Regions from separate parts of the Arthrobacter sp. FW306-05-C genome, predicted to be linked through region 2. Evidence: riboswitches for the same ligand, from Rfam matches in the RefSeq annotation. Region 2 holds a riboswitch; each other region holds the start of a gene.
What was found. Region 2 has a riboswitch for S-adenosylmethionine ahead of LFT44_RS18660 (DUF1737 domain-containing protein). Riboswitches for the same ligand answer to the same signal wherever they lie in the genome.
Positions count from the first base shown of each region.

Region 1: linked by a shared signal. The riboswitch ahead of LFT44_RS12830 (aminotransferase class V-fold PLP-dependent enzyme) and the one ahead of LFT44_RS18660 (DUF1737 domain-containing protein) in region 2 are both predicted to bind S-adenosylmethionine.
Region 3: linked by a shared signal. The riboswitch ahead of LFT44_RS06315 (bifunctional o-acetylhomoserine/o-acetylserine sulfhydrylase) and the one ahead of LFT44_RS18660 (DUF1737 domain-containing protein) in region 2 are both predicted to bind S-adenosylmethionine.

Region 1 is NZ_CP084556.1:2,766,219-2,776,064, reverse strand. It holds gene LFT44_RS12850 (fluoride efflux transporter FluC) at 1-81, opposite strand, end outside; gene LFT44_RS12845 (fluoride efflux transporter FluC) at 78-482, opposite strand; gene LFT44_RS12840 (metal-dependent transcriptional regulator) at 490-1,203, opposite strand; gene LFT44_RS12835 (class I SAM-dependent methyltransferase) at 1,253-2,011, opposite strand; gene LFT44_RS12830 (aminotransferase class V-fold PLP-dependent enzyme) at 2,115-3,530, opposite strand; SAM riboswitch class IV at 3,568-3,681, opposite strand; gene hisN (histidinol-phosphatase) at 3,834-4,646, opposite strand; gene rsgA (ribosome small subunit-dependent GTPase A) at 4,692-5,807, opposite strand; gene aroA (3-phosphoshikimate 1-carboxyvinyltransferase) at 5,791-7,179, opposite strand; gene LFT44_RS12810 (DoxX family protein) at 7,186-7,731, opposite strand; gene LFT44_RS12805 (sigma-70 family RNA polymerase sigma factor) at 7,927-8,784, shown strand; gene rsrA (mycothiol system anti-sigma-R factor) at 8,781-9,041, shown strand; gene LFT44_RS22145 (50S ribosomal protein bL37) at 9,145-9,219, opposite strand; gene LFT44_RS12795 (PadR family transcriptional regulator) at 9,337-9,798, opposite strand; gene LFT44_RS12790 (DUF4097 family beta strand repeat-containing protein) at 9,798-9,846, opposite strand, start outside.
Region 2 is NZ_CP084556.1:4,006,488-4,016,333, reverse strand. It holds gene LFT44_RS18680 (UDP-N-acetylglucosamine 1-carboxyvinyltransferase) at 1-1,514, shown strand, start outside; gene LFT44_RS18675 (glutamate--cysteine ligase 2) at 1,583-2,809, shown strand; gene LFT44_RS18670 (O-succinylhomoserine sulfhydrylase) at 2,920-4,128, opposite strand; gene LFT44_RS18665 (rhodanese-like domain-containing protein) at 4,129-4,539, opposite strand; gene LFT44_RS18660 (DUF1737 domain-containing protein) at 4,536-4,811, opposite strand; SAM riboswitch class IV at 4,825-4,940, opposite strand; partial or broken gene opgC (OpgC domain-containing protein) at 5,122-7,580, shown strand; gene LFT44_RS18650 (hypothetical protein) at 7,707-7,961, opposite strand; gene LFT44_RS18645 (TetR/AcrR family transcriptional regulator C-terminal domain-containing protein) at 8,189-8,893, shown strand; gene LFT44_RS18640 (pyridoxamine 5'-phosphate oxidase family protein) at 8,911-9,375, opposite strand; gene LFT44_RS18635 (aminodeoxychorismate lyase) at 9,436-9,846, opposite strand, start outside.
Region 3 is NZ_CP084556.1:1,368,817-1,378,662, forward strand. It holds gene hutI (imidazolonepropionase) at 1-157, shown strand, start outside; gene LFT44_RS06290 (DeoR/GlpR family DNA-binding transcription regulator) at 259-1,047, shown strand; gene LFT44_RS06295 (CPBP family intramembrane glutamic endopeptidase) at 1,116-1,895, shown strand; gene LFT44_RS06300 (HNH endonuclease signature motif containing protein) at 1,974-3,707, opposite strand; gene LFT44_RS06305 (VOC family protein) at 4,033-4,671, opposite strand; gene LFT44_RS06310 (S8 family peptidase) at 4,787-7,057, opposite strand; SAM riboswitch class IV at 7,361-7,475, shown strand; gene LFT44_RS06315 (bifunctional o-acetylhomoserine/o-acetylserine sulfhydrylase) at 7,520-8,836, shown strand; gene LFT44_RS06320 (IS481 family transposase) at 8,833-9,801, opposite strand.

The DNA.
Region 1 (9,846 bases), 1.2 Mb from region 2:
GTGCGCAAACCAGCTGTCCACCCCGAACCGCAGGAGGGCGCCGGCCACGCCAAATACCCCCACCAGGGCCGCAGCGATCATGGCCGGCCATCCCGGCTGCACGATAGGAACCTGCCGGTCCGCCACCCGGCGCCGGCGGCCGCCAGGCCGAGGACCAGGGACAGGCCCAGATAGGTGATCCATACCGGGTGGGCGGAGGCGCGCGCCAGCTGGTCCGAGGCGTAGATGACTGCCGAGAAGGTGGTGAAGGAGCCCAGCAGGCCGGGTCCCACCGCTGCCCGCAGCCAGAATGCCGTGTGCGGGCGGGCCATCCAGACTGTGGTCAGGGCCGCCAGGACGAAACTGCCGCTGATGTTGATGGCCAGCGTGGCCCAGGGGAGGGAGCCGGGTGCGTCCGGGAATGCCAGCCCCAGCCCGTACCGCAGTTCGCTGCCGATCAGCCCGCCGGCGGCCACGGCCAGCCACGCCGAGCCGTTGGGCATCGCCACGTCAGGATCCGCCCAGGACGCAGCCAGGGTGCGGGGTGTCGCTGGAGACCCACAGCGCTGAGGCGATTTCATCGGCCAGGTCGTAGTCCCGGGGCGTGCCCGAACTGCCGATCCGCACCACCATGGGGCCGCCAAACGGGCGCCGTCCCACCACCTCCACCTCGGCATCGAGGTCGATGTCCTGGGCGGCGAGGTACCGCAGCAGCTCTGGGTTGTCATCGCTGATCCGGGTGATCCGGCCGCTGTGGCCTTCGTCCAGTTCGGCGAGCAGGTGGGCGCGCGGCATCAGTACCTGGCCGTCGGCGGTGGGGATGGGGTCGCCGTGCGGGTCCCGCTTAGGGTCCCCGAGCTTCGCCGCGACGCGTTCAATGAACGTGTCCGAGACCGCGTGCTCCAGCTGTTCAGCTTCATCGTGGACCTCGTCCCAGCTGTAGCCAAGGCGCTGGACAAGGTAGGTCTCGATCAGCCGGTGGCGGCGGACCATGGCCAGGGCCAGCCGCAGGCCGGCCTCGGTGAGGGTGACGGCGCTGTACGGCTTATGGTCCACCAGGCCCTGGTCCTTGAGCTTGCGGACCATCTCCGAAACCGAGGAATTGGCCACGCCCAGCCGCTGTGCCAGCTGCGAGGACGTGATGGGCTTGTCCTGCCATTCCGTGAACGAATAGATGACCTTGACGTAGTCCTCGATCGAGGAGGAGGGCGCGCTGGTCTTCACAGGTTCAAGCCTACCGGTTGGGCCGCGGCGGCAGAGTCCGCTGCACTGGTCATGCCTTGACCGCGCGCCAGGCGAGCGTGAGGTAGGGAAGGTGGATCTGCTGGTCCGGGGCGTAGGCAAGGTGCTCGTGCAGGTACCAGTCCAGGTTGGCCAAGACCTTGGCCCTCGTTGCCTCGTTGGCGCGCAGGTAGTAGCTGCGTGACTTGGTGAGCTCCATCAGGTCCGTGGTCGTCACAGTGTCCTGCCAGTGGCTGACGTGTCCCTCGAGACCTTGGAATTCAGGCCCCACGACGGGTTTGTGGCCAGGCCGGTACACGTCACCTGCGTGCATGATCCGGGAAAGGCGGTGTACCCAGGGCACGGAGGTGTCCAGCTGGTTCCATACCAGGCCCAGGGTTCCATGCGGGCGCAGCACCCGGGCGAGTTCGGTACTTGCGGCCAGCGGGTCGCACCAGTGCCACGCCTGGGCAACGGTTACGACGTCGAAGCTGGCGGTGGGAAGGCCGGTCACCTCGGCGGAGCCCACCACAGCTGCGGCGCCCGGGCAGTGGGTCTTCAGCTGGGCGAGCATGTCCGCGGAGGGGTCGACGGCGGTGACGTCCAGGCCCAGGTCCAGCAGCAAGGAGGTGAACTTTCCGGTACCCGCGCCGACGTCCAGTGCCTCATGGGCGCTGGTGGGCACCAGCCAGCGGACCGAGTCTTCCGGATATCCGGGGCGGACGCGGTGGTAGTGCCCGCCGCCGTCCTGGAAGCTCTGGCCAAGCTCCCGGCGCCGCCCGTGATCGAGCCTGGGGCCACCCCGAACCAAGCGTGGCCTCCTTCGTGTGCTGCCGATGTGGACGTCTCTCGAATGTACCGCACGGACGGTCACCGGCTGGTGCCCCAAGGGGCACCCTCTTTGCTGCAGCTGCTCAGTCGTCGATGCAGGGGGCCGCGCCGGCCGTTCCCGGCGTGTTGGGCGCCCAGTGCGGGTAGGTGCGGAAGTCGTTGGCGGGGACCCAGCGCCCGGCGTCCACCACGTAGTCCCACCCCAGCCCGTTGCTGCGCAGCGCACGGATACCGGCGAGGAGGCGTTCGGCATCCTCCAGCCGTGAGCCGACGCCAAAACTTGCGCGGAGCGAACCGGACGGCAGGCCAAGGCGCTTCAGCAGGGGATGGGCGCAGAAGCGTCCATCGCGCAGGCCCACGCCGTGCTCGGCGGCGAGATAGGCGGCCACCAGCCCCGCGTCGTAGCCCTCCACGGAGAAGTTAACCACGCCGATGGTGTCCGTTTCCGGGTTGCTGTCCTTGAAGATCTGGTGCACGGTAACGCCGTCGATGTCCTGCAGGCCCTCCACCAGGAAGGAGCGGATCGCGGCTTCGTGGGCGTGCCACCGGTCCTGGTCGAGCTCAGCAATGACCTGGGTGGCGCGGGCCAGCGTGGCGGCTCCGAGGACGTTCGGCGAGCCCCCCTCATGGCGGGCCGGGCCGCTGGCCCAGCTGACGCCGTCGAGCCTTGCTTCCTTGACCGCGCCGCCGCCGGCAAGGTGCGGGACGCCCGCGTCCAGCCAGTCAGGCCGTCCCACCAGGACGCCGGCGCCGAACGGTGCGTAAAGCTTGTGGCCGGAAAACGCGATGTAGTCGATGTCATCCGTGCTGATGTCCACCCGGCGGTGCGGTGCCAGCTGGGCCGCATCCACCACGATCCGTGCGCCGTGCTCGTGGGCCAGCGCGGCCAGGGCGCGGATGGGAAGGATCTCGCCGGTGACGTTTGAAGCGCCGGTGACGGCCAGCAGGCTGACCCCGCCCTGCTCCAGCTCCGCGCAGACTGCGTCGAGGGTGCCGGTGATCGTCTCCGCGGCCACGATGCTGCGGTGGGGCACGCCCTGCCACGGCAGCAGGTTCGCGTGGTGTTCGATGTCCAGGTAGAGGACATCGCCGTCAGGGCGGCCATCGGTGACCGGGAGGCAACCTGCCAGGAGGTTCAGCGAGTCGGTGGTGTTGCGGGTGAAAATGACCGAGTCGTCCGGGCGGCCGCCGACGAAATCGCGGACGATGGTGCGCGCGTTCTCGTAGACAGAGGTGCTGATCTGGGAGGCGTATCCTGCTCCCCGGTGGACGCTGGCGTAGTAGGGCAGGATTTCGTTCAGGTAGGCAGACACCACGGAGAGTGCAGGGGCCGAGGCGCCGTAATCCAGGTTTGCGTACCGCACGTGGCCGCCGGTGATCAGCGGCGCCTGGATCTCGGCTCCGGTGACTGCCGCGAGGGGCCGGCCGGCAACGGCATGCCGTTCAGCAACTGCCGCTTCGGTGCTGACGGGCTGGGGGGAGACGGTGGCAGTTGTCACAGAGACCTCACTTGGATACAGGACTCCGGCATAGTGGAATCCGCGCTTGCCGCATCCGCTCCGGACCGGCCTGGTCGTCACCCGGGGCACCCCACCGCGAATGGAGGGTTGCCGGCCAGCAAACCGGGGTTTAGCGCTGGCACTCGTGACCTGGATAAAAGCGTAGGACATGCGGCTGACAGGACTGAACCCGCAGCGATTGTTAAGCGGTTTGTTACGCGATTTCGAATAAACGGCGGCGGACACCCCCATCTGGAGGTGTCCGCCGCTGCTTTATTCGTTTTTTCGGGGAAAAGCCAACCGTTACAGCAAATCGTCCAAATAAGGGTTCAGGCGGTGCAATACCTCTGAGTGCAGGATCGAGTTGGTGGCCAGCGCGTTCCCGCCGAAGGGGCCGTCCTCGCCTTCCAGCGACGTGAAACGGCCGCCGGCCTCCACGACGATCGGCACAAGGGCGGCCATGTCGTAGAGGTTCAGTTCCGGTTCGCAGGCGATGTCCACGGAGCCCTCCGCCACCATGCAGTACGACCAGAAATCGCCAAAGGCACGGGTCCGCCACACGTCCTCGGTGAGGCCCAGGAACTCGTCAAGGTTTCCCCGTTCCTTCCAGCCCGTGAGGCTGGAGTAAGAGAGGGAGGCGTCCGAGAGTGTCGAGACGTTGGAGACGCGGAGCCGGGTGGCAGCTGCCAGGGACCTGCCCATGTATGCGCCCATACCCTTCGCCGCCCACCAGCGCTTGCCCAGGGCCGGGGCGCTGACCACGCCCACCACCGGCTCGCCCTCGTCGACGAGGGCGATAAGGGTAGCCCAGACCGGAACGCCGCGGACGAAGTTCTTGGTCCCGTCAATGGGGTCGATGATCCAGCGCCGCGACCCGTGTCCCGTGCTGCCGAACTCCTCGCCCAGGACCGCGTCCCGGGGGCGGGAACGCGAGAGCTGGCCGCGGATGGCTTCTTCGGCGGCCTTGTCCGCATCGGTGACCGGCGTCAGGTCCGGCTTGGTCTCGACGTGGAGGTCCAGGGCCTTGAAGCGGCTCATGGTCTGGTCATCCACGGAGTCGGCCAGGACATGTGCCAGGCGCAGGTCATCGTTGTAGCTCGAAGCGGGTTGGATCATGGTTCCAAACTACAGTCTGCGCACGCTTCTGCCGGGGAGAACGCGTCAGTTGACGCTGCCGAGCTCCTTGGTTTCCTGTGCTTCCAACCTTGGATCCGTGCCGAGCAGCCGCCGCAGCGACGCCAACCGGGCGGGACCGGTGGGACCTGCGTGTCCGCCCGCCACCCAGTCGTCGAGGCCGCAGTTCACTGCAATTGCCGTGTGCTTGCAGCCCCGTTCGCAGTTCTCGATGCCGGGGGAGAGGTCCGGGAAGGAGCGCAGGATCCGGTCGGGGTCCACGTGGGCGAGGCCGAAGGACCGGATGCCCGGAGTATCAATGATCCAGCTGCCGGCCGGAGCGTCCGCGAGGCGCAGCGCCAGGGCAGAGGACGACGTGTGCCGGCCCCGTCCCGTCACGGCGTTCACTCCGCCGGTGGCCCGCTCGGCCCCAGTAAGCGCGTTCACCATGGTGGACTTGCCCACGCCTGAGTGCCCGAGCATGACGGTGACCTTGCCGCCCAGGTGGGCGCGGAGGGCTGCCACCGCGGTGCTGTCCAGCCGGGCCGAGAGGCCGTCGTCGGAGCGTGCGTCGATCCCGGAGGCCTGGGCGTCAGCGGTTCGGCTGATGATCACCGGGAAATCCAGGTGGGTGTAGTTGGACAGCAGTTCCGCTGGATCCTTGACGTCGGCCTTGGTGACCAGCAGGATCGGCTCGATACCGGCGTCGTACGCAGCCACCAAGGCACGGTCGATGAATCCGGTCCGCGGCTCCGGATTGGCGGCCGCCACCACGATCACCAGCTGGTCCGCGTTGGCCACCACGGCACGTTCGATTGGATCCGTGTCGTCGGCGCTGCGCCGCAGGAGCGTTTTGCGGTCCTGGATCTTCACCAGGCGCGCCAGCGTGTCCGGTGCCCCGGAGACGTCCCCCACGAGCGAGACGAAGTCGCCTGCAACCACCGGCGAGCGGCGAAGTTCGCGGGCGCGTGCCGCAATGACCACGCGTTCGTTGTTCGAGTCCTCACCCACGACTGCGGTGTACCGCCCCCGGTCCACCGTGATGATCCGTCCGGTGACCGCATCGTCGTGGCTGGGACGGTCCTTGGTGCGGGGCCTGGAGCCCTTCTTGTTGGGCCTGATACGGACGTCGGACTCGTCCCAGGAGTCAGTGCGCCGTGCCACCGCTGGGCTCCTCCGGTCCGGATGCCGCAGCGGCGTCCTGGGCCAGCATGCCTGCCCACAGCTGGGGGAAATCGGGCATGGTTTTGGTGGTGGTGGCGATGTCCTCCACCTGTACGCCCTCCACTGCCAGGCCCAGGATGGCGCCGGCAGTGGCCATTCGATGGTCCGCGTAGCTGCGGACGACGCCGGCGTGCAGCGCGGCGGGCCGGATCACCAGGCCGTCGCTGGTTTCCTCTGCGTCCCCGCCGAGCCGGTTGATTTCCGCCACCAATGCAGCGAGCCTGTCCGTCTCGTGTCCGCGCAGGTGGGCGATCCCGGTGAGCCGGGATGGGCCCGTGGCCAGCGCGCACAGGGCTGCGACGGTGGGGGCAAGCTCGCTGGTGTCCGCGAAGTCGCCGCCCTTGATCTCCGGGCCGCCGGTGACAGTCAGGACGCCGTCGGACAGGGTGACGTGTGCGCCCATTTTCACGAGAATCTCGCGCCACAGGTCTCCCACCTGCTGGGTATCCGCCGGCCAGTTGGGAATCCGAACTGTTCCCTTCGAGGCCAGGGCGGCCGCCAGGAACGGTCCGGCGTTGGAAAGGTCCTGTTCGATCCGCTGGTCGAAGGCACGGATTGGCCCGGGTGCCACCACCCAGTGGTTGGGAACGGAGTCGTCCACGGACACGCCGGCGCCGCGCAGGACAGCCACGGTCATGTTGATGTGGTCCAGGCTCGGCACCGGCTTTCCCACGTGCTCCAGGTGCAGGCCCTCGTCGAACCTCGCCCCCACCAGGAGGAGGGCGGAGACGAACTGGGACGACGCGCTGGCGTCGATCACCAGATGGCCGCCCCGCACCGCGCCCTTGCCTTCCACCACGAACGGGAGCGACGACGGAGCGGAGCCGTCTTCGGAGGCAACGGCCACACCGAGGGCCTTAAGCGCCTCGATGATGGTTCCCATGGGGCGCTTCCGGGCGTGCGGGTCGCCGTCGAAGACGCTGGTTCCGTTGCGGAGCGCCGCCAGCGGTGGAACGAACCGCATGACCGTGCCCGCCAGCCCGCAGTCGATTCTGGTCAGGGACGCCTCAGCCGCTGCCGGCAGCGGAACCACTTCCAGGTCAGGGCCAAAGTCGCCGTCCCCCGGCACTTCCTTGATAGAGGCGCCCAGCTGCCGGAGCGCATCGACCATCAGTGCCGAATCCCTGGAGTGCAGGGGTGCGCGCAGCCGGGACGGGCCGTCCGCCAAGGCGGCCAGGACCAAGTACCTGTTGGTCAGGGACTTTGATCCCGGAACCGTCACGGTGGCATCGACGGGCCGGGACGCAAAGGGTGCGGCCCAGTGCTCGACAGGTGTTCCGGACCCGTCCCGGGTGGCAGCTGTTGCGGTCATTCGTGCTTATGCTCCCGTGGCGTGTACGGCGCGGCGTACGGCTTTGTCCGCCTTGTTCAGCTTCTTGGTGGTGGTCCGGCGCGCGTCGGCAGCAAGGTGCGAGGCATTCCTGCGGGCATCGGCGGCCAGGTGTTCGGCACGCCAGGCCAGGCCCGGCTTGCCCGCTGTGTCCACCGAGGCCAGCAGCGCGCCGCCGCTTAGCGAAAGGTTCTTGAGCAGCTGGTTCCGGCGGTTTTCCCGCCCTTCCTTGCTGCTGATATCCGCACTGCGCCACTCAACAAAGGTGTTAAGCAGCGAAATCACGGTCAGGAGGCCGGCTGAAAGCCTGGAGAACTTGCCAAGGCCGAACAGGACGCCCGCTCCCACCTGGGTTCCGCCGATGACGCGCGCCAGCGTCTTCTCGCTCGCCTGGAAGGGGAGCGAAGCCGCCGCCTTACGCAGGAGCGGCGAGAGCTGCTGGGCGGTGTCGTCGGAGTTCTTGAGCTTATCCAGTCCGGCAAGAACGAAACTGGAGGCAAGCATGGGCCGGGCGAGCGTGCGGACAAAGGACATGAATTTCCTCCTGGATGGACGAGCCGCGGCAAGCGGCGGAGTCGGTCCTAGTCTTGCACTTTTGGGGAATATTTGCCCGCTGAGGGCGGTTATCGATGTCGGGTCCGTGACAGGGACCCAGGCGATCATTCACCCGATACAGAGCGGAGTTGGGCCTTGGGGAAGGTGTTGGACGAAACCAGACCGGCGGGGCCGGTGGCATTGGATACTCTTGCCGCGGAGCCGCTGGAGTACGGCATGCCCCGGGCGGGAAGCCGGACAGTAGACTTGAAGGCAATGAGCACCTTGGATCCGGCCGCCGCGGCCATGTATGAGGCCACCCCCGCCGAAGTGAACGGCAAGGCGGGAGCCGCGCCTCTCCCGTCCGGTCAGGATGGTCCTGGTTCCCGGGCCGCCGACGCCGACGCAAATGACAGTACCGAACTGGATGTCTCCGCGGAGACCATGGAGCAGCGCCGCCTTCGCTTCGAGCGGGACGCCATGCAGTACGTGGACCAGCTGTATTCGGCTGCGATGCGCATGGCACGGAACCCGTCGGACGCGGAGGACCTGGTCCAGGAGGCCTACACCAAGGCCTTCTCGGCGTTCCACCAGTACAAGCCGGGAACCAACCTGAAGGCGTGGCTGTACCGGATCCTCACCAACACGTACATCAACCTGTACCGCAAGCGGCAGCGTGAGCCCTTGCAGTCCAACTCGGACAGCATTGAGGACTGGCAGCTGGCGCGGGCGGAGTCGCACACCTCGAGCGGACTGCGGTCCGCCGAGGCCGAGGCATTGGACCACCTCCCGGACTCGGACGTAAAGCGGGCGCTGCAGGATATCCCTGAGGAATTCCGCCTGGCGGTCTATTTCGCTGACGTGGAGGGCTTCGCCTACAAGGAAATCTCAGACATCATGAACACGCCCATCGGCACCGTGATGTCCCGGCTCCACCGCGGCCGGCGAATGTTGCGGGACATGCTCGCGGAATACGCCGCCGAGCGGGGATTCAAAACAGCCGTGGATACGTCGGAAGCGGCAGGAAGCAAAGCACAGGAGAACAGGAAATGAGCGATTGCCAGGGATTGGGCGACTGCGACGACACCCGGATGCAACGCATCTACGAATACCTTGACGGGGCGCTGACCCGCGAGGACTTGACCGAGATCAAGAACCACCTGGATGAGTGCCCTGAGTGCACCCAGCAGTACGACCTCGAGTGCGTCATCCGCAACATGGTCAAGCGCTCGTGCAAGGAGTCCGCTCCGGATAACCTGAAGAACGCCATCCTGGACAGGATCCACGCGATCCGTCCCGTGGAGGCATAGGCATAAAGCGCCGGCCTCCGGATCAGGGCCGCAGACAGCAAAGGACCCCGTAAGCCGAATGGCTTGCGGGGTCCTTCGCTTGAACCGTGTTCCTGGCATTTGCCTAGGTGTTGGGGCGCTTCCCGTGGTTCGCGCCGCCACGCTTACGGTCACGACGCTTGCGTGCACGCTTGCTCATAGCTGGCCTCCTTACTGTTGGTACTCAAAAGAGCTGCCCTCCAGTCTCCCACATGATGTGGCGCCCCGCGAACCGGGAAACGGCGAATGACCTGCGGCAGTGCCTGCAGGTCATGCCCTAATGCCGCAGGGTGCTGCGGATGGCTGCCCGGGCGTCTTCCAGGACAGTACGGACAGTTTCCAGGGTCACCGGGCCTATGGGCTCGCGCAGGGCGTACCGGCGCAGTTCTGCACGGAGGTCGTCACCGAAATGCTGCAGCATCAACTCCACGTCACGCCGTTGCACCGAGGCTGCAATGCCGTTCTCCACGCCCGCCAGGTCATCCCGGCACCGGTCCAGCTCTGCGAGGCCCGCGGGGGTGATGTGGTAGTTGGTGCGGCGCCCGGCCTGCTCAGTGGACACCAGGCCGTCCTCCTCGAGCTTGCCCAGCCTCGGGTAGATGGTCCCGGCGCTGGGTGCATAGGTCCCGCCAAACCGGTCCCGGAGCGCCTTGATGAGTTGGTATCCGTGTTTGGGCCCGCTCTCGAGCAGGGCCAGGAGGTAGAGGCGCAACGCACCGTGTGCGAAGACGGGCGGCATCAGCGTTCCGTTTCGCCGCCGTCAACGGATGCCGGAGCGTGGAAGATG
Region 2 (9,846 bases):
AGACCGCTGAACACGTTGCCGCCATGCTCAGGGACGCCCGGAGCGAGAAGGGGTGGACCCAGGGCCAGTTGGCTGCCGAACTAGGCACCAGCCAGAGCGCCGTGGCCCGGATGGAACAGGGCAAGCAGAACCTGAGCCTGAAAATGATCCAGCGCCTGGAAAACATCTTCGACCGCAGCATCGTCAACGTGGGCAAGCCGCAGATGACCCACCTGCGGGTAGAGGGCGGCCGCACCCTTTCCGGTGCAGTGGACGTGAACAGCAGCAAGAACGCCGGCGTCGCCCTGCTCTGCGCCAGCCTGATCAACCGCGGCACCACCGTGCTCCGCCGGCTGGCCCGCATCGAGGAAGTTAACCGCATTGTCGAGGTGCTCACCAGCATCGGCGTGGAATGCACCTGGCTTAACGACACGGACCTGCGCCTCCGCCGTCCCGCCGTCCTGGACCTCGAAGCGATGGACGTGGACGCGGCACGCAGGACCCGCAGCGTCATCATGCTGCTCGGCCCCATGCTGGATGAATCGCGGGAGTACCGGCTGCCCTACGCCGGCGGCTGCGACCTTGGCACCCGCACGGTGGAGCCCCACATGCAGGCACTGCGCGAGTTCGGCCTCTCGGTGGAAGCCACGGCCGGTTTCTACACCGTCCAGGCACCTCCTGCCGACACCCGCGACCGTTCCTTCGTCCTCACCGAGCGCGGCGACACCGTCACCGAGAATGCGATCATGGCGGCGGCGCACCGGCCGGGAACAACCGTGATCCGCAATGCCAGCCCCAACTACATGGTCCAGGACCTCTGCTTCTACCTACAGATGCTGGGCGTCACCATTGAGGGCGTGGGCACCACCACCCTGAAGATCACCGGCCAGCCCGAGATCGACGCCGAGATCGAATACTTCCCCTCCGAAGACCCCATCGAAGCCATGAGCCTCATCACGGCCGGCATCGTCACCAACTCGGAGGTCACGGTGCGCCGCGTTCCCATTGAGTTCATGGAAATCGAGCTGGCCACCCTGGGCCAAATGGGCCAGAAGCTTGAGATTTCGGGCGAGTACATGGCCCGCAACGGCCGCACCCGCTTGGTGGACGTCACCACCAAACCCTCCGAGCTGCGCGCCCCCGAGGACAAGATCCACCCCATGCCCTTCCCCGGGCTGAACATCGACAACCTGCCGTTCTTCGCCGTCATCGCCGCGAACGCCCATGGCCAGACCATGATCCACGACTGGGTCTACGAAAACCGGGCGATCTACCTCACCGAGCTGAACCGGCTCGGCGCCCAGGTACAGCTCCTGGACCCGCACCGGATCTACGTCAACGGGCCCACCAAGTGGCGTGCCGCCGAGGTTGGCTGCCCGCCAGCACTCCGCCCGGCGGCCTGCCTGCTGCTGGCGATGCTGGCAGCACGCGGCGTGTCCGAACTGCGGAACATCTACGTGATCGAGCGCGGATACGAAGACCTGGCGGAGCGTTTGAACACTATCGGTGCCAAGGTGGAGTACTTCCAGGACTAGGCATTCACGGTTTGTCATGAACCGCGTGTGACAGTTCCAATATCCCTGCGTTGCCGCAAAATGTTCGTATGCGTACGTTCGGCGTAGAGGAAGAACTCCTGATCGTTGATCCGGAGTCCGGGGAACCGCTTGCGCTGGCTGACGCCCTCCTTGCCGGCCACCGCGTTGCGGCGGACGATCTTCCCGTGGAACCGGACACGCATCACGCCGGGAACCACGGGGATTACGACGACGAGATGGGCCTGAGTGCCGAGCTGAAGCTTGAGCAGATCGAGACCCAGACCCGGCCATGCGTGGATTACGGCAGCCTCCTGGAACAGATCCGCGCCGGCCGTGCCCTGGCGGACCAGGCGGCCCGGAAACACGGTGCCAGGGTGGCGGCCCTTGCCACCTCGCCGGTGGCATCCCCCAGCCATACCACCCCGGATCCGCGCTACGCCAGGATGCTGGAACGCTTCGGCCTCACTGCACAGGAGCAGCTGACCTGCGGCTTCCACGTCCACACCTACATCGCATCGCCGGAGGAAGGCGTGGCGGTCCTGGACCGCATCCGGGACAAGCTGGCGGTCCTGACGGCGCTGAGCGCCAATTCACCCTTCTGGAACGGGGTGCCCACCGGGTTCGAAAGCTACCGGACCCAGGCCTGGAACCGGTGGCCGACGGCAGGGCCGGCAGGCATCTACGGCACCTACCCCGCCTACCGGAGGGTGGTGACGCGGCTGCTGGATACCGGGGTCATGTTGGACGAGGGGATGCTGTACTTTGATGCCCGCCTGTCCCGCAACCACCCCACCGTTGAGGTGAGGGTGGCGGATGTATGCCTGCGGGCCGAGGACGCAGCCCTTATTGCCGTGCTGGTCCGGGCGCTGGTGGAATCTGCCAGCAGGGAGTGGCGGGACGACGTTGATCCCACACCCGTTCCCACAGTTCTTTTGCGAATGGCCTCCTGGCAGGCCAGCAGCGAGGGGCTTAGCGGCGAGCTCCTGGATTTTGGCAACTTCCGTCCCGCCCCCGCCGCGGATGTGGCCCGTGCCCTGGTGGATTACCTGGCCCCCGTCCTGCAGGAGCAAGGCGAGCTGGCGTTGGCCCGGCAGGGTGTGGAGGAGATCATCGCCCGCGGAACAGGGGCCGCCGAACAACGCCGCGCCCGGGACAAAGCCCTTGCCGGTCCGCCGCCTGAGGACATGGGGTTTGGCGCCGTGGTGCGCCAGGGCGTGCAGGTGACCATGCGCGGAGCGCTGGATCTCGGAGACGTGGAGGACACACCGGAACTGCTGCGGGTCCGCCAGGCCTGACCCGCCGCGGCGCGGAGTTTCCTCTTCGACGCCGTGCTTCCTTCCCGCGGCCCACATTCGGGCCGCGCCAGGGAATATGCGCCGCGGGAACACCGCAGCGCGTCGAAAACTTAGATCTGCTTGAGCGCCTGCTCCAGGTCGCGGATGAGGTCGTCCGCATCCTCCAGTCCCACGGAGAGGCGGACCACGCCGTCGCTCAGGCCAATGGCCGCTCGTCCTTCCGGGCCCATGGCGCGGTGCGTGGTGGTGGCGGGATGCGTGATCAGTGACTTGGAATCGCCCAGGTTGTTGGAGATGTCGATGATCCGCAGCCCGTCCAGCAGGGCGAAGGCGGCTTCCTTGCCGGAGCGTCCGCCCGACGGGGCAAGCTCCAGGGTCAGGACGGTGCCGCCTGCGCTCATCTGCTTCGCCGCCAGCCCGTACTGCGGGTGCGATTTCAGCAGCGGATACTTCACCCAGCTCACGGCCGGCTGCTCCTCCAGCCACTCGGCAAGCCGGAGGGCCGTGGCGGAGGAGTGGTTGACGCGCAGCCCCATGGTTTCCAGGCCCTTGGTCAGGACCCAGGCGTTGAACGGGGACAGGGCGGGGCCGGTGTGGCGCATCAGCTGCTTTACGGGGCCGTCAATGAACTCCTTGGTGCCCAGGATGGCGCCGCCCATCACCCGGCCCTGGCCATCGATGTGCTTGGTGCCGGAGTAGACGATGACGTCCGCGCCCAGGTCACCGCAGCGCTGCAGCAGGGGAGTGGCAAAGACGTTGTCCGCCACCACGGTGGCCCCGGCCGCGTGCGCCAGGTCGCTGACCGCGGCGATGTCCACGATTTCCTGCATGGGATTGGATGGGGATTCGAAGAAGACAGCCGTGGTGGGCTTGGAGAGCGCTTCGCGCCACTGGTCCAGGTCCGGGCCGTCCACGAACACGGTCTCCACGCCCCACCGGGGCAGGATCTCGTTCAGGACCACGAAGCAGGAACCGAACAGCGAGCGGGCGGCCACTACACGGTCGCCGGCTGCCAGCAGGGCGCCCAGGGCGGTGAACACCGCGGACATGCCCGACGCCGTCGCGAAGCACGCTTCGGTGCCTTCGAGCAGCCGGAGCCGTTCCTGGAACGTGGCCACGGACGGGTTGCCGTAGCGGGAGTAGACAAAGCGCTCGTCTTCGCCGGTGAAGGCGCGTTCAGCAGCGGCTGCGGATTCGTAGACGAAGCCGGAGTTGAGGAAGATGGCCTCGGACGTTTCCTGGAAGTTGCTGCGGTCCAGCCCGCCGCGGACGGCCTGGGTGTCGGGGTTCCAGCTGGGGGCGTCGTGGTTGAAGCTCACTTAGTTCTTTCCGAGGTTGGTGGGCAGGCCGCGGTTTTTCCAGCCATTGACGGTCCGCTCGCCGAAGCGGTCGGGATCGCCCTCGAAGCCCTCGAGGACGCTGTAGGCGGTGAAACCCGCCTGGGTGGCGGCGGTGGCAGCGGCGACGGAGCGCTTGCCGGAGCGGCACAGGAACACCAGTTCCGTGCCCGGGTCCTCCGGCGCCTGGTCCGTCAGATCCTTGATGAAGTCTGGGTTGGGGATGCCGCCGGGGAAGGTCCACTGGATGAAGAGTGGGTCGTTGTCCGTGGCCTTGGTGTCCGGGATGCCGATGTGGGCCCATTCGCCCTCGGTACGGACGTCCACCAGGACGGCGCCCTGCTCCAGCTTGGCCCAGGCTTCCTGCGGCGTCAGGTCTCCGGCGTAGCTCATGCGTGGCCCTCGCCATCAAACTCGCCGTCGAACTCGCCCTCAAGCTCGTCAACGGCCGTTGCAACGGCGGCGTTTGCCGAGGCGATCGCGGCCGGAAGGACGATGGCCTGCGCCACGATGACGGTGGTGCCATTGAAGGTTGCTGCGGGGCTGCCGTGCAGCACGTAACCGTCCGCGAGTGCAGCGGAGATCCGCTCGCAGAACTCACGGTTGTCCGCGCCGGTAATCAGGCGGTAGGACAGTCTTTCCTCAGAGGCGGGTGCGTCGGACACGACGGATCTCCTTCTTTCACGCTTGCAGCTCGAATCGGTCGATATGCCGAGTATTCACCTGAGGCACCCCGCCGCGAAAGGGAGGGTTGCCGACCGGCCAGTCAGGGCTTCACACCGGTACTCATTACTCCCCAAAAACGTAACACCTGCGCTCCCAGGCCGCACCGCCGCCGTCGTCATGTTCCGTAATTCACCGGACGGCCAGGCGATACGCACGGGCCGGCCGCCGGATAAAGTTCTTACCGGGGGCACCACCCCGTCGCCTAAGCAACGGGCAGCAGAGCAAAGAGTACCGGGGGTCCTTGTCAGCATGCGGGCAATCACATCGCATCACCGCGCCACCAGCCACGTAAACCGTCCGCGCTCTGTGGCTGCCTTTCTAGCGGCCATCGTCATCGCCTTCCTGGCCGTGCTGGCGCCGGCAGGTCCGGCGCAGGCTGCACCCGACAGCGGCAAGCCGTGGCTGGGTGCGGTGCTCGAGTGGGGCGAGGATACCGCTGCAGGCTTCAGTGACCGGCTGGGCGCCACCCCTGCTGTCTTCGGCCACGACATCACCCTTCCGTTCCGTGATTCCGAACGGAACGACGTCGACGGCTTCCTGCAGCAGGCCGCAGCCAAAGGTGCCCACGCCCTGCTTACGGTCAAGCCCTCGGTGCCGCTGGACCAGCTCGGCACTGCAGAAGCCGAAGCCTTTGCGCAGCAGGTGCACACTCTCACATCCGGGTTCAAGAGCCAGCTGCTGATCCGGTTCGCCCCTGACATGAACACAAGCTGGGTGGGTTGGGGCCAGCAGTCCGCCGAGTACCGCCAGGCTTTCCAGGAGGTGTCCAGGGCATTCAAGAAGTACGACGGCGGCCGGGCCACCATGGTGTGGGCGCCTTACCTGGGCAAGGACTACCCTTTGACCGGAGCCGGAATGCGCCGCAGCCAGGAAGCGAGGGGTTCGCGCTCCTGGACACCAACGGGGACGGCACCTGGAACGGAAGCGACAACGCCTACGCACCGTACTACCCGGGCGACGACGCCGTGGACTGGGTGGGCCTGGCCGCCTACCACGACGACACCGCAGGCGGGGCCGCCGTCAACACCTTGCCGCGGGCCGGCGAGCTTGAGGAGATGCTGACAGCCTCCGGAAGCGAAAACTTCTACGCCACCTACTCGGAGGGGCGCAGGAAGCCTTTCCTCCTCCAGACCGCGGCGTTCTACAGCCCTTCAACCGGCGGCGCGCCCGAAGCCGGCATCAAAACCGGCTGGTGGGACCAGGTGGCGGGAACTGCCACCTCCCTGGAGTTCGCACGCACGGCTGCCGTCGTATGGGACGAACGCACCAGCACCAGGGACACCGGCGTGGCGAGCATCAGCTGGCTGCTCACCGGAAACCCGGACATTGCCAAGGCTGCGGTGGACAGGCTGAAGGCCTCCCCGATGGTGACCGGCCCTGTCACCGATCAGGCACCCACCGGCACTTATGTCCGCGCCAACACCCTGTCCGGGCCTGCTGCCTGGACTGTTGCCGCCGCCATGGTCATCCTCCTGGTGGCCCTGTGGCAGGTTCCGCGCAGGATCAATGCAGCCACAGCCTGGAGCTACCAGGATCCTTCCACCAGGGACTCGCGCGTTGACCTGCTGCGCGGAATGGCCATCGTCTTCGTGGTGGTCAACCACCTGGGCATGGCCTCGCTTTTCCAGTTGCTCACGCAGGAAGCCGTGGGCTTCGTGTCAGGCGCAGAGCTGTTCGTCCTCTTCTCCGGACTGGTGGTGGGCATGGTGTACGGGCCCAAGGCCAAGGAGGACTTCGGCCGGGTTGTGGACCTCACGTCACGCCGCGCAGGCAAGCTCTACCTGACGGCGCTCGCCGTGCTGATCGGGGTCTTCCTGCTGTCCCTGCTCCCGTTCTTCCACGCCGAGGCGCTCACAACCTTCGTGGACCAGGGAACCGGCGGCGCCGGGCACAACGGTGCCGGCCGGACCTACGACCTCTATGCGGGCATGTCGTCCTTGTTCCAGTTCCCCGTGCCGCCCCAGGTGCTTCCGGCCATCGTGCTGCTGCAGTTTGGGCCCTGGCAATTCAACGTCATGGGCCTCTACGTGGTGCTCTTACTGGTCAGCCCGCTCATCCTGGCCGCATTGAACCGCGGAAAGGCCGTCTGGGTGCTGGCCGCGACCCTTGCAGTGTATGCAGTTGGTGCCGTGACCAGGTTCCGGGTCCTGCCGTCGCAGTTCGAGGACTCCTTCCCCCTGCTGGTGTGGCAGGTGCTGTTCGTGCTGGGCCTGGTTGCCGGCTATCACCGCCGTGCCGTCGTTGCCTGGCTGTCGAGGCATACGTGGGTGGTGGTTGCCTGCACCGCGGCGGCGTTCGCGCTGGCCTTCCTGTCCTGGGGGAATCCCTACCTGGCGAACAACTACGACGTCCGCCTGGCGCTCATGCCGGACGGCGTATACCGCGCCATGTATGACGCACTCTTCGGCCGCACGTACCTGGCTCCAGGCCGCCTGCTTAATGTCATGGTCCTGGTGGTGGCGGCCTACGCATTCCTCAGCGCTTACTGGAAGCCGGTGCAGCGGGCGCTGGGCTGGTTCCTGATTCCACTGGGCCGGGCCACGCTGTACGTGTTCATCATGCATGTGCTGCTGATCGCCGTCGTAGCCAATATTCCGGCGCTGCAGCAGCAGAGTATCTTCCTCAACACCGCGGCCTATGCCGTGGTCCTGGGACTGCTGTGGGTGATGGTGCGCACCAGGTTCCTCTTCCGGATCATCCCTACCTAGCCCAGGCGGGGACGCGCTCCTCAACCTTGGCCGCGGCTGCTTCAGGGCACGAAAAATGCCGTGGCACCGGAGTGCCACAGCATGTGTTCATGCGCCCAAGGGGTGCCCCAAGGCGGGCCGGGGAAGCTAGACAAGCCCCGGATAGCTGGTGAGGATGTAGTCGGCCGCAGCTGGACCCTTCATGCGGAGTCCGTTGTGCCCGGGGTTGATCCTGTGCTTCATGGCTGACCAAAAAGTGGATTCGCTGCCGAGCGGCTGCTGATTGATCACGCACCAGCTGGTGTACAGCCCGTAGAGGCGGTCGCGGTTCAGGCTGGAATCGGATACATGATCGGAATAGGTTGCTTCGTGGAGGAACAGATCGAACTGCGAGTTAGCCATGACGGCTCCCTTCGCTAAGTGCTCGGCGCTGCCGTGTGGCTACAACAGCAAACCGCGATCCCCTGCACGGGGGCGATCGGGGTATATAGTCCATCCCCGGCTGAGACTGAGGGGACGAACAGCGCTCTCACCGCTTGTCTACACTGTAGACTTTACCCGTAGACTACAAGTGAGGCAACCGTCTTGAATAACTCCGGGACCACCGCCGGCGGGGCGAGGACCAATCCATGACTTCCACTGCAGCTTCCGGGCCTCGTTCGCCCAAAACCCGGCTGAGCCGGGACATTGTGCTAACCAAGGCCCTGGAACTCGTTGACGCCGAAGGCCTGGAGGCCCTGACCATGCGCCGGCTGGGGCAAGAGCTCGGCAGGGACCCCATGAGCCTTTACCGGTACGCGGAAAACCGGGCAGCCCTGCTGGACGGGGTCTCGGAACTGGTGCTCAATCAGCTCAGAATCCATCCCGAGGACCCGGACTGGAAGGCCCAACTGCGGGGAATCGCCCACAACCTGCGGACGCTGGCGCTTCAGCATCCCAACGTAGTGCCCCTGTTGGTAACGCGGCCCCTGTCCACGCCGCTGGGACTACGGCCCCTGGGTACGCTGCGGCCGCTCGAGCAGATCCTGTCCCTGCTGGTGGCCGCGGGGTTCCAGCCGGCGGATGCGCTGCACGTCTACCGCGCCTACTACGGCTTTCTCTACGGACACATCCTCAACGAACTGCAGGAATACGTCGTTGACCCGGAAGAAAACGAGGTGCTGCTGCGGCTGGGGCTCCACCGCCTGCCCGCCAAGGAGTTTCCCAGGCTGCGTGCCCTTGCGCCGGCCCTTGCAGAATACGACGGCGGCGCGGAGCTTGAGCAAGGACTCACCATCCTGCTTTCCGGGCTGGAAGCACAGCTTTCCGGAAAGGGTCCAACTTCCCACGCCTGACAAGGCGCCGCCGGCCGCTACTCGAACGACGCGCGGCGCCGGTCCTGCAGCCGGGTGTTCCAGACATCCGGCCGGTTCACCTGGAACCTGCGGCCCGTTAACGCTTTGGCGTTCAGCCTGACATAGTTGGCCTTCTCTCCGGGCTGCCACGGCTCCAGGCCAAGTCCGTCCACTGCATCCCGGACGGCCTGGTCCTCGATGATTTCCGTGTCGCCCCGAACCACTACGCTCCAGGCCTGTTCCGTCGAGGGGTCGTAGCCGTCAATTTCCAGCGCCGCCGGCCGCTCCATCCTGGCGCCCCAGAGTTTTGAGCCCGGAGCGGTGCGGAAGACGATGCTGCGCAGGTGCACAACGTAGTTCACGGGGAAGATTTCCGGATGCCCGTCCACCACGATGGCCAGCCTGCCCACCGTGTCATTCTCAAGCAGTTCCCAGCAGTCGTCGAAGGACAGGTTTTCGATCGGCAGGTTTCGCGAGTCCATGGTCCACACCTTACGGGTGATGCGGGTGCGGGAAAAGGGATTAAGCGCCTGTTGCAGGGCCTAGTGGATGCCGGCGAAAAGTCCGCTCAACTCGGCGGTCAGCTCCTTCTGGACGGACGGGCTGCCGATCTGCTTGCCGTCGATCGTGTTCACAGGGGCAAGAAGGCGGACGCTCGAGATCAGCCAGACCGCATCCGCGTCCAGGAGGTCCTGCGGCTCCAGCGGGCCGTAACCCAGCTCCCAGCCTGCCGCCTTGGCGGCAGAGAAAAGCGCGCCCTGGGAGGTTCCCGGGAGGATGCCGCTGTCCAGCTGGGGTGTGATGAGGCGCTTCACCGGCGTGCCGTCGTCGGACTTTCCCACATGCGCCAGCAGCACCGTGGACGTGGGGCCTTCCAGGACGCGGCCGTCGGAGGACAGGAAGATGACGTCGTCCGCGCCCTGCTTATGCGCGTAGCGGAGCGCGGCCATATT
Region 3 (9,846 bases), 1.8 Mb from region 2:
GCAGGATGCGGACGGTGAACGCGCCGTGGGGTCAATCGCCGTCGGTCACCGTGCCGACCTGCACCTGCTGAATGCGCCTTCGGCCACGCACCTCGCTTACCGCCCGGGCGTGCCCTTGACGTACGCTGTGTGGCGGGCCGGAGCCAGAGAGCGATAGCTTCAGTACGCTCACATGATTGTTTCTGATCATATGATGTACGTTATAGTCAGAAAACGTCATCAGGGATGGTGGCTGCTTTGATTGAGAGGCCCACTTGAATGACGCGCACTGACCGGCTTACGGCAATTCTCGACCTGCTGGCGAAGACGGGACAGGTAGAGGTTGACGAGATTGTCAGCACCCTCAATGTTTCCCCGGCCACTGCCCGGCGCGACCTGGACAGCCTCGCCAAGCGCCGACTTTTGACGAGGACGCGCGGCGGGGCGACCACGGGTGCCCTGGCTTACGACCTGCCAGGCCGCTACAACCGCGACGACCATGCCGAAGCCAAAGAGCAGATTGCGCAGTGTGCGTCGGCCTTGATCCGTCCCGGTGCGGTGATCGGTCTCTGCGGGGGTACCACCAGCACCGCCCTTGCACAGATTCTCGCCACCCGGGAGGACCTGAACGCACCCTCCAACCAGCCCACCCTCACTGTGGTGACCAATGCGATTAATATTGCCGGCCAGTTGGCGGTCCGACCCAACATCAAGGTGATGGTTACCGGCGGGATCCTCAACCCGCGGTCCTACGAACTGGTGGGGCCTTACACGGACATCATCATGCAGAAGGTAGTGCTGGACATCGCCTTTATTGGCGTCAACGGCATCGATCCCGAGGTGGGGCCCACCAATACGGGCGAGGGGGAGGCCTCGGTCAATGCCCTTTTGGCCTCCCGTGCCCGGGTGTCCTATGTCATCGCGGATTCCTCCAAGGTAGGAGTGCGCGCCTTCGCCACCATGGACGGCTACGACTTCAACAGGCTGATCACGGATTCCGGCATTTCTGCCCGTGACAAGGCTGCGTTCGAGGCCAACGGTACGGAAGTGATCGTCGCGCCCGCCTGATGTTGCGGACCTGGGTGCATCGGCAGTTCCATCAGGCCGGATCCAGAAACTGAAGGCAAGATGGGAACATGCTGGTTCCCTCCCGCCGCCGCCTGCGGCTCGAAGTCTGGATCGTCCTGGGCCTGTCCCTGGGCCAGTCGGCCGTCTACTCCGTGGTGCAGCTGCTCGACAAGATGACCCGCGCCCCGCTGGCGGAGGGCACGTCCACCCTGAACCGTTCCCAAAGCACCCGCGAGTACTTTGACCTGACGTACCAGCTGCTGGATATCGTCTTTGCGCTGGTGCCGGTACTGCTGGTTTTCTACTTCCTTACTGAGGACCGCCCGGCCGCGCCCGGTGAGCCCGGCACCTCCCGGTCCGCGCTCCAGAAGCTCGGGTTCGGTTTCGCCCGGCCCGGAAAGGACCTGCTTCAGGGGCTGGGGCTGGCTGCACTGATCGGCATCCCCTCGCTGGGCCTGTATGCGGCCGGCAGGGCGCTCGGGATCACCACGGCCATCATTCCCAGTGCATTGGATGCCTACTGGTGGACGGTTCCCGTCCTCATCCTGTCGGCCGTCCGCCATGCGGTGCTCGAGGAAGTCATTGTGGTGGGTTATCTGCTCGACCGGTTTGGGAAATTCGGATGGAGCATGCCGCTGGCCATCGCCGTGAGCTCGGTGCTGCGCGGCAGCTACCACCTGTACCAGGGCTTCGGTCCATTCATTGGCAACGCAGTGATGGGCATTGTCTTTGCCTGGCTGTATACCCGGACACGTCGGGTCATGCCACTGGTGATAGCCCACGCACTGCTGGATATCGTGGCGTTCGTCGGGTTCAGCCTTTTCGGGAAGGCGGTGGGGTTGGGGTAGATACCCCACCTCCTCAGTTTGGGCTGCCCGGCCTCACCGGTATGACGATGCAGGGCGTTATTGGCGTGATAGCTGCCCTCAAATGAACGACAGCAGCAACCAGGAGTCCGCTTCTGGGTCCGGTGGGAGAATGAAGGGCTGCGCGTAGAAGTCCTTCCACAGTGGATCTGTCGGGCACAGTTCGCCCGGCTCGAGCAGGTTTTGGCCGGGTGGATCTTCGGGTGGTGGGTCGGCCCAATCAGGCATGTCCGCGAGCAGTTGCTGCCACTGTGGAGCGTCCACCGACATGGCAGCCACGATAGTTTCCGCCGGCAGGATACCCGGTGGCCAGTACGTGGGTTCTGGGTGGGGGTGTTCGGGTTTGTAGTGGCGGCCGGTGGGTGAGGTCCAGCCGGGTGATTCGTTGTTGGTGGCCGGGTCTGGTGTCCATTGGGTGTGGTGTTTGAGCCGGTGGTGTTTCGGGCAGAGTTGTGCCAGATTGCTGGTGCCGGTTGTTCCGCCGTGTTCCCAGGCTTGAAGGTGGTCGGTTTCGTTGTCCGGGGTGCGGTTGGTGCAGCCGGGGAAGGTGCATTTGGCGTCGCGCATCCTGATCCAGCGTTTGATGGTTTCGGTGAGCCGGTAGTTCTTCCGGCCGATCTCCAAGGGTGCCCCGTCCCTCGGGTCGACCAGGACGCGGTAGAAGGAGTCCGCACCGTCGGCGACCAGTTTGCGGGCCATGGATGCCGGGATGGGTCCGAGCCCGTCGAGCATGGCGGGTTCATCCGTGAGTCCGAGCAGGGAGAACACCGGCACCATGACCAGGACGTCCGCGCGCGGGGTGGGAACCTTGCCGATTTCCGTCACGGCCGACGAACTGGCGTCGGTGCCGGTCACGTCGTCGTTGCCGGTCCCGTCGTCGATGCTGGCCGGCTCTGCCGCGGTGGTGGTGCCGGTGGCTGTCAGAGTGTTGCCGGTGGTGTTGCCGGCGCTGAGGAGCAGGGATGCTGCGATGTCGGGGCGGAGTTGGGTGATGGTGCGTGGTTCGTTGGGGCCTTGGAGGCCGCGGGCGGTGGCGGTGGTGCGGTTCCAGATGGCGCAGGCGGTGTCGCCGGGGAGGTAGAGCGAGATCCAGGCCATGCCGTCGCGGTCCGGGGTGTATTCCATCCGCCGGTCAGTAACCCCTTTGGCGTGGCGTTTCTGCAGTGTCTCGGGGTGGTGTCGTTCGCGCCAGTTACGGACTTTGGCCCGGAACCGGGAGGGGACGAGTTGGCCCGGGGTTGCGCCGCGGGCGGGGTGGGGTGCGTCGGGGTCGAAGAAGTGGGCCACCAGCGCGGCAGCGCCGGCCGGATCGAGGCCCTCGGTTTCGTCCGCGACGATGCGGGCGTGCTGCCAGGACATGGCGCCGGTGGCCAGGGCCTGGAACACGGGTGGGAGGGAGCAGATTTTCCGGGACTGTTCCACCAGGGCGCCTGCGGCGGCGGAGCTGATGGTGAGGACCCCTGCGATCTCTTCCACCATGGACATCTCGGCGTAGGTACGGTCCTGCACCGACGCGTCGGGCGGGGTCATGGCCTGCTGGAACCCGATCGCCTCGGCTGCATCCCGCGCCTTCATGGCGGCAAGCTGCGCCTCCAACCGGGCCGCCAGTTCCAGCCGCTCCAGCCGGATCTCGTACCGCCGCCGTAGGACATCAACACCCGAACCAACACCAACCCCGGAGGCCAGGAAAGCATCCTCCCGCTCCAGCGCACTTATGGCATCCAGCGCACCGAGGGCAGCCACCGAGGCATGAACTCCCTCCGCACCTGCCCTCACACCACCGCTGATTCCCATATGAAGATCATCCAACAGGGGTCTGACAATATGAGCTGCGCCGAGCAGCTTACCTGAGTGGGTAAGCCGGACCACCGAAGCCGCCCGCCGTCGTCGTACTTTTTGGACGCAAAGGTTCCCTGTCGCAGCCCAAATGTCCCGTGTGAAAAAGAGCATGCTTGGCGCAGAAAAATCCGCTGCCCTGAGCCCAAAAAGTCAAACGCCGCTTGAACGAATTCGGCCGCCATGAGGTGGTGACGCCGTTGTCACCACCTTATGGCGGCCGAAGATTATCCGGGCGTGGACCCGGCACACCCATCTCCCAAAAGAGACTAGGGCTGGAGCGTCAGATAGTGACGGCTCCGTTGGCGGTCTCAAAGGTGACCGACAGGATGCCCGGCGTTCCGTGCGGGGCGACCCACTCGACCGCAACATCTTCGAGCGGCTTCTCCACCGGCTCGCCCAGCCATTCCGTAACCCTCGACGCGGAGCCGGCGATGGTCAGGCAGCTCATCTTGAGGCTGCTCTGGTAGGCGTTGGACGGGTGAAGGGAGGGATCGCCCTCCCACTTAAGCATGTACGGGACCTGGGGATCAGCGATGAGGCCCAGGATGCCAATCTGCTTCCAGACCAGCTCGCGGCCGTCCGGGAACTTGCGGTTGCCGTTGACGGCGGAGCGGCCAAGGCGTTCCTCGAAGGGGGCGAGGTCGTCCACTTCGACGCACCAGCCCATCCAGCCGCCGCCGGCCGCGGAACGGGCCCGTACGGCCTGTCCAAACGGTGCCTTGTCAGAAGCGGGGTGGTCCAGGACCTCCACGACCTCCAGGTACTTGTGACCGGCCAGCGGGATGATCATATTCCGGGTTCCGAACCGGGGGTGCACCCCGCCCTTCACTGCCTCAACGCCGAGGGCAGTTGCAATACGTTCGGTAGTGGCCGCGAGGCCGTCGTGTTCACAGGCGTAAGAGACGTGATCCATGCGCATGGCAACATCTTGGCACTTTGTGATGCGGCTCTCAGCTAAGGATACCCTTACTGGAATTTCCTTCGTGGATTCGGGCTGTTTTCCTGCCTCCCAGCTGACCAGGATTGGCATCTGATCAGCCACCGATGTAGTAGCCGGAGGTGTCGGCGGTGAGGTGGACGGTGCCGTTGGAGTTGTTGGTCAGGGCGATGGTTCCGTCACTGCCGACGGGGGTGATGACGAGGTTGGGCACGGTTTGGGCTGCGGCGAAGTTCAGGTTGGAGGTTCCCGGTGGGGTGGTGCCTCCGGCGTGGACGGTGATGAATCCGTTGCTGGTGGGCTCGGTGACAGTGACGTTTACGGCCACGGCTGACACGCCTGTTGCCGGGATGCCGCCCCGTCCGGTTACCGGGACCTTGATGGTGGCTCCGGGAGCGACTGGCCCGCTGGTGCCTCCGGTGCCGTTGCGCGTATCAAGCTGCCGGAACGGGGTCTGGGAGGAAAACGCGCCAGGGTCTACAGCGGTTCCAGCGATGTAGTAGCCGGAGGTGTCGGCGGTGAGGTGGACGGTGCCGTTGGAGTTGTTGGTCAGGGCGATGGTTCCGTCACTGCCGACGGGGGTGATGACGAGGTTGGGCACGGTTTGGGCTGCGGCGAAGTTCAGGTTGGAGGTTCCCGGTGGGGTGGTGCCTCCGGCGTGGACGGTGATGAATCCGTTGCTGGTGGGCTCGGTGACAGTGACGTTTACGGCCACGGCTGACACGCCTGTTGCCGGGATGCCGCCCCGTCCGGTTACCGGGACCTTGATGGTGGCTCCGGGAGCGACTGGTCCGCTGGTGCCTCCGGTGCCGTTGCGCGTATCAAGCTGCCGGAACGGGGTCTGGGAGGAAAACGCGCCAGGGTCTACGGCGGTTCCAGCGATGTAGTAGCCGGAGGTGTCGGCGGTGAGGTGGACGGTGCCGTTGGAGTTGTTGGTCAGGGCGATGGTTCCGTCACTGCCGACGGGGGTGATGACGAGGTTGGGCACGGTTTGGGCTGCGGCGAAGTTCAGGTTGGAGGTTCCCGGTGGGGTGGTGCCTCCGGCGTGGACGGTGATGAATCCGTTGCTGGTGGGCTCGGTGACAGTGACGTTCACGGCCACGGCTGATACGCCTGTTGCCGGGATGCCGCCCCGTCCGGTTACCGGGACCTTAATGGTGGCTCCGGGAGCGACTGGCCCGCTGGTGCCTCCGGTGCCGTTGCGCGTATCAAGCTGCCGGAACGGTGCCTGGGAGGAAAACGAGCCAGGGTTCGACGGATTGCTGGTTCCTGCCGGTGACGCAACTTGCAGCAATCGGTTTAGGGTTCCCGGGCTGGCGTTGGAGATCTTGCCGCTGGCTGAGGAAGAATTCAGTGCGTCTCCTATCTGGGCAGGGGAGAGCAGCGGGTTCTGCGAGAGCATGAGGGCAGCAGCGCCTGCCACATGGGGAGTGGCCATTGAGGTCCCGCTTAGAGATGCGGTGGCGGCCGGGGAGGTGTACCAATCGGATGTGATGCCAACGCCGGGGGCGTAAAGATCCACGCAACTGCCGAAGTTTGAGAAGCTGGCCTGGTGGTCCGTGGAATCGCTGGCAGCGACCGTGATTGCCGCCGGAATCCTGGCGGGGGAAGCCGTGCATGCATCGGTGGCACTGTTACCTGCAGCAACAACCGCGGAAATACCGTCGGCGATTACCGCCTCCACGGCAGCGTCCAAGGTGCTGCTCGTGGGGCCGCCAATGCTGAGGTTCACCACAGCCGGAGTCCCGGCACGGTGGTCCCCTGCAATCCAATCGAGTCCTGCAATAACGTCCGAGTAGAGGCCTGTGCCGTCACAGGCCAGTGCCCGCACCGGGATCAAAGTCGCGAGTTTTGCCACGCCATAGGTTGAACCGCCGATAGTGCCGGCGACATGGGTGCCATGTCCGTTGCAGTCGCTGGACCCGAGGCCGTCGGACTTCGCCGTCCAACCTGCCGCAACCCGGCCGCCGAAGTCGACGTGGGATGCGAGGATCCCAGTGTCGAGTACATAGACGCTCACGCCTTGCCCGGTGCCGGAGGGCGTGTACGTGCTGGATAGGGGCAGCGATTGTTGATCTATCCGGTCCAGTCCCCATGGCGCCTGCTCCTGGGTTGTGCTGTAGACCGTGACGGGTTGGTCCGGCTCAACGGCAACGGCTTTGCCGGACCGCATCAGGGCTGAGGCTTGCGCCGGGGTGGCTTTTATCGCAGCTCCCTTGATCGCATTCTCGAACATACGGCTAACGCCAATACCTTGGCCGCGCAGTGCACTGCTCTCTTGCCTGACGTCCGCTGCCGTGGGGAACCGGACAATGTAATCACCCTTGTCAGCCCCCGCGGCGCTGGCGATGGGAGCAGGGAGAAGCACCGCTCCCAGCATTGAACAGACCAATGCAATGTATAGAGCAGTGGCACGTGCGGCAGGGCGCAGAATCGGAGGCAACGGAACGTCCGTCCTTTTTTGACTGTGAGAAACGAGGGGGTTTTCCCCGTTCAAATCTATCGGGGACGGGAACCCGATCTTCCGAAGCTCGGGCGATCCTTCGCATTCCCTGTGCGAATCTTCGCAAACCTACGCTGCAGTCCTGGCGGTGTGTTTCCACGTCCAGGCTTTTGTCACGACCCGTCATACTCATGGCGTTGGGCGCCCCCGCTTCCTAGACTTGGCGAAGGTCATGAGTGCCAGCGCCAAGCCCCGGCTCGCTGGCCGGCAACCCTCCATCCGCGGTGGGGTGCCCCGGGTGAGGACCTGGCTGTCCGGCACGAGCCGACAGCAAGCGCGGCCCGCACTGCCCCTGAGCATGCCGGGCCCATGTCAAAGGAGATTTGGATGTCCAACGCTTGGTCCTTCGAAACCCGCCAGATCCACGCCGGCCAGGAAGTGGACAGTGCAACGGGAGCCCGTGCCCTGCCCATCTACCAAACCACGTCCTTTGTTTTCCCAACGGCCGAGAGCGCAGCCAACCGCTTTGCACTCTCCGAACTGGCGCCCATCTACACCCGCATCGGCAACCCGACGCAGGACGCCGTCGAACAGCGGATTGCCAGCCTTGAAGGCGGCCTGGCCGCGCTGCTGCTGAGTTCCGGCCAGGCCGCCGAAACGTTCGCGGTCCTGAACATTGCGGAGGCCGGCGACCACATCGTAGCCAGCCCCAGCCTCTACGGCGGCACCTACAACCTTTTCGCCCACACCCTGAAAAAATTCGGCATCTCCGTCACGTTCGTGGACGACCCCGACAACCTGGACCAGTGGCGCAACGCCGTCCGGCCCAACACCAAGCTTTTCTTCGGTGAAGTGGTCTCCAACCCGCGCCAGGACGTCCTGGACATCGAGGGCATCTCCGAAGTCGCCCACCAGGCCGGCGTGCCCCTCATCGTGGACAACACCCTCTCGACGCCGTACCTGATCCGGCCGCTGGAGTGGGGAGCGGACATCGTGATCCACTCGGCCACCAAGTACCTGGGCGGCCACGGCACAGCCATCGCCGGCGTGATCGTCGATTCCGGCAAGTTCGATTTCAGCAAGGACCCGGAACGGTTCCCCGGCTTCAACACCCCGGATCCCACGTACAACGGATTGGTCTACGCCCGCGACCTGGGAGCCGATGGAGCGCTCGGTGCCAATCTCTCCTACATCCTCAAGGCGCGGGTCCAGCTCCTGCGGGACCTGGGCTCGGCGGTTTCGCCGTTCAACGCCTTCCTGATTTCCCAGGGCCTGGAGACATTGAGCCTGCGGGTGGAGCGCCATGTTGCAAACGCGGCGGAGGTTGCGCGGTGGCTTGAAGCAAGGGACGACGTCGAATCGGTCGCCTACGCCGGGCTGCCGTCCAGCCCCTGGTACGAGCGTGGCCGCAAGTATGGGCCCAAGGGGACGGGCGCCGTCGTCGCCTTCAACCTGGCCGGCGGAGCGGAGGCGGGCAAACGCTTCGTCGACGCTTTGGAATTGCACTCCCATGTGGCCAACATCGGCGACGTGCGCTCCCTGGTCATCCACCCGGCGTCGACCACCCACAGCCAGCTCTCGCCGGAGCAGCAGGTGGTGGCCGGGGTGCACCCGGGACTTGTCAGGCTTTCCGTGGGCCTGGAACACATCGACGACATCCTCGCCGACCTTGAAGCAGGCTTCAGGGCTGCGAAGGACGCCTAGATGTATTGACCTGAGAGGTTGGTGACGCGGCTGGCCGGTGGCTGACCGTTGAGTGAGGTGTGGCCTCGATGATGATTGTAATGATGGAGCCAGTCGGCGAAAGCGGCAACACGCTCGGCCTCGGAGGCGTAGGGACGGGCGTAGGCCCATTCGTCGAGCATGGTGCGGTTGTAGCGCTCGACTTTGCCGTTTGTCTGAGGCCTGTAGGGGCGGGTGCGTTTGTGCTTGATGTCCGGGCCCAGAGCGTCTTTGAATGCGTAGGAGCGGTAGCAGGATCCGTTATCGGTCAGGACCCGTTTGACAGTGATCCCGTGGGACTCGAAGTAGGCATTGGCGCGTTCCCAGAATCCGGCCGCAGTGTCCTTTTTCTCATCGGTCAGGATCTCCGTGTAGGCGAGCCTGGAGTGATCATCGACGGCGTTGTGCAAGAAGGCGTGACCCGGTCTCCGGTTCGCCGCGGTACCGGTCTTGTTCCGGTTTCCGGCGGCCCTGCCGACACTGCGGTGTCCGCCGCCGTCAGGGATCCGTCCAAGTTTCTTGATGTCGACGTGGACCAGGTCCCCGGGGCTGTGGTGCTCGTACCGGCGAATCACCCGGCCCGTGGCCCGGTCCATCCACGCCAGCCTCGCCAGCCCAAACCGGGACAGCACCCGGTGCACCGTGGAGGGGTGAATGCCCAGCAGATAGCCGATCCGTGCCGGGCCCCAGCGCCGGTTGACTCTGATCGCGACGATCCGCCGCTCCCGCCGCGTGGAGGTCCGACGCGGGGAGTTGATGGGCCGGCTGGAACGATCACCCGTCCCGTGCTCCCCGTGCTCCCGGTAACGGGCCGCCCACCGCGCTGCGGTCGTCACCGACACCTGGAACCGCTCAGCAGCACGGCGCAGCGGCCACCCGTCATCGACGATGCACCGGGCCAGCCGGAGCCGTCCCTTCGGCGTCAGAAGCGCGTTAGCATGGGACATTGAAGACCTCCTTGTGGATCGGACTCTTAGACAAGCCCCACTCCA